Regions from separate parts of the Streptomyces sp. NPDC057654 genome, predicted to be linked through region 1. Evidence: riboswitches for the same ligand, from Rfam matches in the RefSeq annotation. Region 1 holds a riboswitch; each other region holds the start of a gene.
What was found. Region 1 has a riboswitch for cobalamin ahead of ACFU99_RS16880 (HoxN/HupN/NixA family nickel/cobalt transporter). Riboswitches for the same ligand answer to the same signal wherever they lie in the genome.

Region 1 (3,267 bases):
GTTGGTGGAGTAGAAGGGATCGTCGGGGTACGTGCCGTCGGCGAGCAGCGCGGCGAGCACGGTGGAGCGGGCGGCCGCCGGATGCCAGCCCCTGGTGTCGTAACCGGGGGTGGAGACGGTCTCGGCGCTGTCGGCGACGTCGGCCGAGGACTGGATCGCGAACCCCGAGAGCGGCGTCGCGGCCCCCGCTTCCGGCGCGGCCCGCGTGACGGGGGCGCTCGGCGGGGCGGCGGGGCGCGGCTGGGGGGCGGTGGCGCGCGCGGGGAGGGCGACGGCGGGAAGGGCGAGGCTCAGCAGCAGGCCGGTGACGGCGATGGGCGCGACGGGGCGGAGGGACACAGGGGGTACCTCTCGGACGGCTGAGGCGACATGAGTCGGCGCGGGGAGTGGCGGAAGCGGCTCAGGCGGTTCAATTCACCTTTCACAAATGGAAGTTAAGAAAGTTAAGAAACCTTCCTATTGGGTGGGGCAGGACGCTAAGGACTCGTAACGTTCATGTCAATGACCTGGACGGAGTCCGGCCGGATGACTGGGTGAGGGGACGCTGTGCGCGGAGGACGAGTGGCCGTCGTGGGCGGCAGCATCGCCGGCTGTGCCGCGGCGCTGGCCGCCGTACGGGCCGGGGCCGCGGAAGTCGTGGTGTACGAACGGGCCGCCCGGCGGCTCCAGGACCGGGGCGTGGGGCTCGCCATCCAGCAGGACCGGTACGCCGAACTGGAAGCGGCCGGATACGTCGACGCCCGCATGCCCTGGGTGCGGCTCGCCCGGCGCGTCTGGCTGCTCGGCGACACGGACGCGCGCGGCGGCCGGGAGTTCGGGGTGCTGCCCTTCCCGTTCCGCTCCTACAACTGGGGTTCTCTGTGGACGGAGTTGCGCGCCCGCGTCCCCGAGAAGGTCGCCTACCACTCCGGCGCCGCCGTCGAATCCGTGACCCCGGACGCCGGTCGCGGTCCGGGGCCGCGCGGTCCGGGGCCGCGCGGCGCGGTGCTGCGCCTCGCGGGCGGTGCCGAGGAGCGGTTCGACCTCGTGATCGGCGCGGACGGTTACCGCTCGGTCGTACGGGCCGCGATGTACCCCGACATCGCGCCCCGGTACGCCGGGTACCTCGCCTGGCGCGGCTCGCTGCCCGCCGAGCGGCTGCCGGGCCCCCGCGAGACCTGGGCCGAACAGGACGCCGCCACCGTCGCGTTCCCCGAGGGCCACATGATCGCGTACCGCATTCCGGGCCCGTACGGCCGCGGCGCCTCCGTCAACTGGGTGTTCTACGCGGTGCCCCCGGACGTACCGGGCCTGCGGCTCGACGACCCGACCGTACCGCCGCCGCGCACGGTGACGGCAGAGTTGATGGAGCATCAGGAAAAGGTGGTGGCACGTCACTTCCCGCCGTACTGGCGGGAGGTCATCGAGCGCACCCGCCCGCGGGACACCCTGGTGCAGCCCATCTTCGACCTCGCCGTGCCGCACTTCGCCAAGGGCCGGCTCGTCCTCCTCGGGGACTCCGCCGCCATCGCCCGCCCGCACACCGGCAGCGGCGCGGTCAAGGCGCTCCAGGACGCCACGGTGCTGGAGCGCGCCCTGCGCTCCGCAGAGGACTGCGACGCGGGGCTGGCCGCGTACGACGCCGAGCGCGCGCCGATCGGCCGCGCGGTGCTGGAGCTCGGCAGGCGGCTCGGCCGGGCGCAGGTGCTGTCCGTACCCGACTGGGCGGCCATGGACCAGCGGTCCACCGAGGAGTGGTGGCGCGCGGCCTCGGAGGGCGAGAAGGGGTTCGGCGGCCATGCCCTGGGTGGATGATCACATCCGTTCACCACTGGTCAGAGCCGCCGAAACCGTTAAAGTAGCCGGGCCGTGGTGTTCGGGAAGACCGGTGAGGGGTCCTTGTGGCCCTATTCCGGAGCGGCCCTCGCCACTGTGATCGGGGGGTCCTCAGCCCGTTCCGTACGCGCTTCGGCGGGCGTACGGAGCCACTGGCCGCAGCCTGCGGCCGGGAAGGCAGGGAGGAGAACAGCGCGAGCTGAACCCGTAAGCCAGGAGACCGGCCACGGCATCTCACGAAATGATCCACGAGGTGCTGGAGCGTGACTTACGGATGGCCCTGCCCACCGATACCCCCACTGGTTCCCCCGATTCCCCCGCCGGCCCCGGCTCCCCGGCCGCCGCGCCCGCGTTCCGCTGGCAGCGGCAGGACACCCTGCGCACCGCCGGCCTGCTGGCCGTCATAGCCGCGCTGCACGTCGTCGCCTTCGGCGTGCTCTTCCTGCTCGTCGTGCCCAGCCACTACACGGTCGGCTCGCAGGTCTTCGGCGTCGGCCTCGGCATCACCGCCTACACCCTCGGCATGCGGCACGCCTTCGACGCCGACCACATCGCCGCCATCGACAACACCACCCGCAAGCTGATGGCCGACGGCAAGCGTCCGGTCTCCGTCGGCTTCTGGTTCGCCCTCGGCCACTCCAGCGTCGTGGTCGCCATGGCCGCGCTCGTCGCGGGCGGCGCCCACCTCGCCGGCACGCTGATCAACGAGGACTCCGCCGCCCACCAGACGCTCGGCGTCGTCGGCACGACCGTCTCCGGGACCTTCCTCTACCTCATCGCCGCGCTCAACCTGGTGGCCCTCGCGGGCATCTGGAAGGTCTTCCGCTCCATGCGCGCGGGCCGCTTCGACGAGGCCGAGCTGGAGGAGCACCTGGACTCGCGCGGCTTCATGAACCGGGTGCTCGGCCGGTTCACCCGCTCCATCACCCGCCCCGGCCAGATGTATCCGCTCGGCTTCCTCTTCGGACTCGGCTTCGACACCGCGACCGAGGTCACGCTGATGGTGATGGCGGGCAGCGGCGCCGCGGCCGGGCTGCCCTGGTACGCCATCATGTGCCTGCCGCTGCTCTTCGCGGCGGGGATGAGCCTCTTCGACACGCTCGACGGCACGTTCATGAACTTCACGTACCAGTGGGCGTTCTCCAACCCGGTCCGCAAGGTCTACTACAACCTCACCATCACCGGCCTGTCGATCGCCGTGGCCTTCCTCATCGGCACGATCGAGCTGGTGAGCGTCCTGCGCGAGAAGCTGGCCATGGACGACGCGGTCACCGGCTGGATCTCCGGACTCGACCTCGACAACGTCGGCTTCGTCATCGTCGGGCTCTTCGTGGTGGTCTGGGCGATGGCCCTCGCGTACTGGCGGTTCGGGAAGGTCGAGCAGCGCTGGGCGGCCCGGACGGCGCCGGAGGGCTGACCCGGCCGACGGATGGTGACGAGGGGGCGGCGTGG
Region 2 (3,267 bases), on a different contig from region 1:
GCGCGAGGCCGTCCACCGGGGCCTTGGCGAGGACGGGCAGCGCGTCGCCGAGCCGGTCGAAGTAGGAGGCGACGAGGAGCTTCGGCCGCTCGGTGAGGGCGCCCAGGTCGCGGTAGGCGCGGGCGGCGGCGTTCAGTTCGGCCGGGGTGCGGTCCTGGACGAGGGCGGGCTCGTCCAGCTGCACCCACTCGGCGCCCGCCGCGCGCAGGTCGGCGAGGATCTCCGCGTACACGGGGAGCAGCCGGTCGAGGAGGGTGAGCGGTTCGAAGTCGGCGGCGACGCCGGGGGCGGGCTTGGCCAGCAGGAGATAGGTGACGGGGCCGACGAGGACGGGCCGCGCGGTGTGGCCGAGCGTACGGGCCTCGGTCAGCTCGGCGGCCTGTTTGGCGGAGTCGGCGGCGAAGACCGTGTCCGGACCCAGCTCCGGCACCAGGTAGTGGTAGTTGGTGTCGAACCACTTGGTCATCTCAAGGGGTGCCACGTCCTGGTTGCCGCGCGCCATGGCGAAGTAGCCGTCGAGCGGGTCGGCGTCGACGGCGGCGCGGTGCCGGGCCGGGATGGCGCCGACCATGACACTGGTGTCCAGGACGTGGTCGTAGTACGAGAAGTCGCCGGTCGGCACCTCGTGGACGCCGGCGTCGGCCAACTGCCGCCAGTTCGCGCGGCGCAGGCCGGCCGCGGTCTCCCGGAGGGCGTCGGCGGTGACGCGGCCCTTCCAGTAGCCCTCGACGGCCTTCTTCAGTTCGCGGTTCGCGCCCTGGCGGGGGTAGCCATACACGGTGGCCCGTGCTGCCGCGGCTGCGGACTTCGCTGTCACGGAAATCTCCTTCGCGAGAAACTCCTTGAGATCCCGGCGGCGGGACGCGGACGCGAAGGGTGACGGACCAGGCCGGTGTCCGCGCGTCAGCCGCGCGGTGTCCCGCCTGATATGCACGCCGACCCGCCCACGAGGCCACCGGGATTTCCGTACGCCATCGGTCGCGTACGGGCAACGGGCAGGTCTTCGGACTCGCGGGCACATCTGCCGGGGCAGATTCCTACTGGCCGTCGCTTCCCGGACCCATGGCCGGATCCAGTGCGTATGACGGCGGTCGTTCCCGCTCACCGCTGCGGGGCAGTCCCGGATTCCCACCGGGTTCCCTCTTGCGACGCGCCTGCCTGGGGGGCAGGGCGAACCAGCTGCACGGGTCAGCCTAGAGGCCAGGGGGTTTTCTGGGCACCGCTGTTCACATCCCGGAACGTGATGTGGGACACGGGGCGTGCCGGGGAGCGGTCGCCGGAGGGGGTGGACTTACTAGGACGTCCAACTATATCTTCGGGGCACAAGGTCCGCGGTGCGGGGAAGCCGGTGTGAATCCGGCACGGTCCCGCCACTGTGACCGGGGAGTGTGCTGCCATCCACACGTCACTGGCGAGGTCTGCCGGGAAGACGGGCGGCGCGCGGGGATCCGGGAGTCAGGATACCGGCCGCGGGATGTTCCGTGTTGTCCACGAGGATGGAGCAGACACGCATGGCACCGGTCCGTACCCACGACCCTGGTGACCCGGCGGAGCGCGACCGGCCCACCCCGCGCTCGTAGACCCTCGCGCCCCGGCGGCCTTCGACGTCCGTCCGGCGGCCCGGCGTTCACTGTCCCGCGGCCCGCCGCGGCGGCGCACCCACCCGTGCGCCCGCCGCCGCGGCCCCGCGCCGTCCCCGGATCTCCCCTGACGAGAGCAGGCACCCATGGTCCGCGAACTCACGCACTTCATCGGCGGCAAGCACACCGCCGGCACGTCCGGCCTCCACGGCGACGTGTACGACCCCAACACCGGTACGGTCCAGGCCCGCGTCCCCCTCGCGGGCCGCGCCGACACCGAGGCGGCCATCGCCGACGCGCTCACCGCACAGCGGGAGTGGGGCGAGTGGAACCCGCAGCGCCGCGCCCGCGTCCTGCTGCGCTTCCTCCAGCTCGTCGAGGGCGAGCGCGACTCCCTCGCCCGGCTGCTGTCGTCCGAGCACGGCAAGACCGTGGCCGACGCGCACGGCGACATCCAGCGCGGCCTCGAAGTCGTCGAGTTCGCCGCGGGCATCCCGCACCTCCTCAAGGGCGAGTTCACGGACAACGCCGGCACGGGCATCGACGTCCACTCGCTGCGCGCCCCCATCGGCGTGACCGCCGGGATCACCCCCTTCAACTTCCCCGCGATGATCCCGCTGTGGAAGGCAGCACCAGCCCTGGCCTGCGGAAACGCGTTCATCCTCAAGCCGTCCGAGCGCGACCCGTCGGTACCGCTGCGGCTGGCCGAACTGTTCCTGGAGGCGGGCCTGCCGCCCGGCGTCCTGAACGTCGTCAACGGCGGCAAGGAAGCCGTCGACACCCTCCTGGAGGACCCGCGGGTCGGCGCGCTCGGCTTCGTCGGATCCACCCCGATCGCCGCGCACATTTACGCCACCGCCGCCGCCCACGGCAAGCGCGCCCAGTGCTTCGGCGGCGCCAAGAACCACATGATCGTGATGCCGGACGCCGACCTCGACCAGGTGGTCGACGCGCTCATCGGCGCCGGATACGGGTCCGCGGGCGAGCGGTGCATGGCGATCTCGGTGGCCGTGCCCGTCGGCGAGGAGACGGCCGACCGGCTGGTCGCGGCCCTCAAGGAACGCGTCGGCACGCTCCGCATCGGCCGCAGCGACGACCCGGAAGCCGACTTCGGACCCCTGGTGAGCCGGGACGCGTTCGACCGGGTCCGCCGCTATGTCGACATCGGCGTGAACGAGGGCGCCGAACTCGTCGCCGACGGCCGGGGCTTCACCCTGCCCGGCCACGAGAACGGGTTCTTCGCGGGCGCGTCCCTCTTCGACCGGGTCACCCCGCGGATGCGGATCTACCGTGAGGAGATCTTCGGCCCCGTCCTGTGCGTCGTGCGCGCCGCCGACTACGAGGAGGCCCTGCGGCTGCCCAGCGAGCACCCGTACGGCAACGGCGTCGCCATCTTCACCCGGGACGGCGACACCGCCCGCGACTTCACCCGCCGCGTGAACACCGGCATGATCGGCGTCAACGTGCCCATCCCGGTCCCCGTCGCCTACCACACCTTCGGCGGCTGGAAGCGGTCCGGTTTCGGCGACCTGGGCCAGCACGGCCCCGACGCCATCCGCTTCTACACCCGCACCAAGACCGTCACCTCGCGCTGGCCCTCGGGCGCCAAGGAAGGCGCGAGCTTCACCCTCCCCACCATGGGATGAGCGCCATGACCGCGACCCTGCTCACCGAAGACCAACAGGCC
Region 3 (3,267 bases), on a different contig from region 1:
CAGCACGAGCACGAGCAGCACCCCGAAGATCAGCGGAGGCGCATAGTTCGGTCCGAAGGCGCCGGGCGCGATGCCGAACGGCCAGAAGAACGCGACGACGCCGAGGAAGGCGGCCATCGCCATGACGAGTCCGACGCGGGCCGAGGGGCGGATGGCGGGCGCGGGCTTCGTGGCGGGCATGCCGGACCGCCGCACGAGGCGCTCACTCCTCGCCTGCTCGCGGAGGTCTGCAAGGGGACCACCGAGGTCGCGGCGCACCCCCGCACCGGAGGCCCCCCGGGTGGCGTTCCTGCCGACGGACGGGCGCCTGACACGGAACGGTGACCTCCGACGAGACCCGTGAGCGTACCGAGCATGGGCTCGCACCCGGTGACCTGCCAAGTCACCGGGCCAGGCAGCAGTCCCCGCACTTCGAGCCGTTGGGCGCCCGGTAGTACAGGCAGCAGCTGCGTCGGCGGAAGGTCAGTTCGGGGCCGGTGATCCGGCCGGTCCCGCGCAGCCGTCCCGTCTTCAGGAGTTCCCGGGTCAGCTCGGTGAGCGGCGTCCGCAGACCGGTCCGGTACCTCAGCAGTTGCGCCGCCGAACCGATCAGCGCGGAAGCGGAGTTACCCGCGAGCAACCGCGGCGCCATCTTGACGGGCAGGTGGCCCTCCATGCGCTGAAGGACGCCGTCGGCCTGCACACACACGGCATCGGCGAGCGATGACGCCGACCTCGGGGCGCGGCTGCCCCGCGGCCCGGCCAGACGAAGGGCCGAGCCGTCACCGGCCCATTCCGCGGTGGTCATCACCGGCACGATCCCGTGGACGAGGGCGCAGGCGAGGACCGGCGACCACAGGCGGGCCGCGAGTCCGAGGTGGGCGATGGAGACGCCGATACGGGTCTCGGCGGTGCCATAGCGTTCGTTGACGGTCCTGGCCCGCGCGGCGAACCCCTCCCGCGTGAGCCGCTCTTCACCGGACGCGGGTCCCCGGACCGTGTCGAGAGCGAAGAAGCCACCCAGCTGTGCGACGTCGCGCAGCGCCACGACGACCTCGTCCGCCGGTACTTCGTCCGCCGTGCCCTGACCGCCGGTCATGAGGTCGATGTCCCGACGCGGCGCGGCGGGTCGATCAGATAGAGGTCGAGGATCTCGGGGCGGGGCGCGACACCCGGCCCGCCGTCCCGCACCCAGTCCGCTATGTCCTCGGTGGCGGCCGGGTCGTTGACCAGCCCGAGCCAGACCGGGCGGGCGCCTGCCGCCCGCCCGTCCGCCGAGGGCTGCACGACGACGACGTTCGCCTGTTCGCACACGTCCAGGCATTCGGAGATGCGTACCGGGGCGATCTCCCGCAGCCGCGCGGTCTGCGCCGCATGATCGGCGTTGACCTTCACCGTCCCGCAGCAGCAGTCGCGGCACACCACCACCCGGCACGGGACCGCCCGGTCCGCTGTCGGCGCGCGCTCGTCGGCGGGCTGTTCAGGCATGCCGCATCCTCCCTCTTGCCGGGGAGTTCCGCCCCGGGGTGCTTCGAGGAGGCGACAGCGTGAGTCTCCTGGCTCTCGGGTCCGCGCTCGTCCCGGCCTTCCCGCCCGCGCGGGGCAGTGGCTCGTCGGGATCCGCTCGCCGATCACAGTGGCGGTACCGCACCGGATTCACACCGGTTTCCTCGGGCCGCTGTCGCCCGTGTCCGCAACCCATCATGTCACCCGCCCCACGGCGGCAGCGCCCAGCCGGACGGCGGACCGCGCCGCCTCGGCTTCCGACCGCCGGGAGGCAGCAGACGCACCGTGACCTCGTCGGTGCCAGGGCGCCCGCGTCCTCCCCGACCACACGCTCCGCGTCCTCGGGACGGCTGGCGACTTCAGTGCCGTCCATGTCGATCATGAGAGAGTCACTGGTCGAGTAGTGCCGGTGAACCCAGCCGCGAGCAGCCGCACGGAGGTGCGCACCTGACTGTGGGCCGTGCCCGTGCGCTTACCACCGTCGCCCCCTGGAGCGAGGCTCCGATGGCTTCAGCGACAGCCGTGACACAGGGCGACCTATACGCTCTGCTGCGTGATGACTGTGGTGAATGCTGTGCAGCGGTGGCTGCTGGGGCTGATGCTCGTCTGCTACCTGTTGGCCGGTGTGTTCCCGGTGCCCGGCGAGATGCTGCGCGGGCTGACGCTGGCGCTGCCTCTGCACGTAGGCGTTCTGACGGTGTCGATGGTGTTGTTGGCGGTGATGCTGTTCAACGCCGGTCTGGGCGTGCGCGTCGCCGATCTGCGCGAGGTGGTGTCCCGGCCGGTGCGGCTGGTGCTCGGCATCGCCGCCAATGCCCTGCTCCCCCTGCTCGTACTCCCGATCGTCGCGCTCGGTCTGCGTTCCTGGCCCGATACGGCGGAGGCGGAGGGTCTGGTGGTCGGGCTGATGCTGGTACTGGCGATGCCCATCGCGGGCGGCGCCGCCTCCTGGGGCCAGAACGCCGGCGCCAATGTCCCCCTGGTCGTCGCCATGGTGGTGGGCTCCACGCTGCTCAGCCCGCTCACCGTTCCCCTCGGAATGCATCTGGCCGGCCAACTGGTCGGCCCCTACGGCACCGGCACGCTGGACGACACGGCCACGGTCGATGTCATCGCCCGGACCGGGGCGGGGATCTTCGCCCTGGTGTCGGTGGTGCTGCCGTGCCTCGCGGGAATCGCCGTACGGGTCGCGCTCGGCGAGGACCGCACCCGTCGAATCCTGCCGTCGGTCAAGGCCGTCAACACGGTGAACATCCTGCTGCTCTGCTACCTCAACGCGGCCGGCGCGCTCGGGCAGGCCCTCGCCCGCCCGGACCCGGACCTGCTGCTGCTGGCGCTCGGCCTGTCCGGCGCGGTGTGCTGCCTGGCGTTCGGCTGCGGCCGGTGGATGTCCCGCTGGACGTGCCGCGACCAGCCGGACCGGATCTGCCTCACCTTCGCCACCGGCATGAACAACAGCAGCGCGGCAGCGGTGCTCGCCGCCTGCTGGTTCTCCCACCGCCCCGAGGTGTTGTTGCCGATCCTCTTCTACAGCCTGCTACAGAAGATCGTCGCAGGAATGGCGGCAAAACTGCCCCGCCCCGGGCCCCCGGGCGTGGCCGCCGAAAGCGCGAGGGCGTGACCGACTCGGGCTTCGGCCGCCTGACCCGGTCCTTCGCCTCGCCGCTCACGGCCACCGAGCGAAGCGGGCTCCGGCCGGGTCGAACGATCCGGAAGAAGAGAGACGTTCGCCCCGGTGGCGCTCATGTGCCAAGCCCAGATCCCGGTCGGCCGCGACGGGCA

Region 2: it holds a riboswitch for cobalamin, as region 1 does, so the genes downstream of both, ACFU99_RS27395 (CoA-acylating methylmalonate-semialdehyde dehydrogenase) here and ACFU99_RS16880 (HoxN/HupN/NixA family nickel/cobalt transporter) in region 1, are expected to answer to the same signal.
Region 3: it holds a riboswitch for cobalamin, as region 1 does, so the genes downstream of both, ACFU99_RS19550 ((2Fe-2S) ferredoxin domain-containing protein) here and ACFU99_RS16880 (HoxN/HupN/NixA family nickel/cobalt transporter) in region 1, are expected to answer to the same signal.

What each region holds. Positions count from the first base shown of each region.
Region 1 is NZ_JBHVHQ010000190.1:8,430-11,696, forward strand. Features, by position in the region: gene ACFU99_RS16870 (sugar-binding domain-containing protein) at 1-339, opposite strand, end outside; gene ACFU99_RS16875 (FAD-dependent monooxygenase) at 547-1,794, shown strand; cobalamin riboswitch at 1,833-2,059, shown strand; gene ACFU99_RS16880 (HoxN/HupN/NixA family nickel/cobalt transporter) at 2,057-3,232, shown strand.
Region 2 is NZ_JBHVHQ010000449.1:3,147-6,413, reverse strand. Features, by position in the region: partial or broken gene ACFU99_RS27400 (5-methyltetrahydropteroyltriglutamate--homocysteine S-methyltransferase) at 1-817, opposite strand, end outside; cobalamin riboswitch at 977-1,195, opposite strand; cobalamin riboswitch at 1,302-1,487, shown strand; gene ACFU99_RS27395 (CoA-acylating methylmalonate-semialdehyde dehydrogenase) at 1,727-3,226, shown strand; gene ACFU99_RS27390 (acyl-CoA dehydrogenase family protein) at 3,232-3,267, shown strand, end outside.
Region 3 is NZ_JBHVHQ010000244.1:3,945-7,211, forward strand. Features, by position in the region: partial or broken gene ACFU99_RS19540 (ECF transporter S component) at 1-180, opposite strand, end outside; gene ACFU99_RS19545 ((2Fe-2S)-binding protein) at 383-1,078, opposite strand; gene ACFU99_RS19550 ((2Fe-2S) ferredoxin domain-containing protein) at 1,075-1,467, opposite strand; cobalamin riboswitch at 1,529-1,651, opposite strand; gene ACFU99_RS19555 (bile acid:sodium symporter family protein) at 2,042-3,106, shown strand.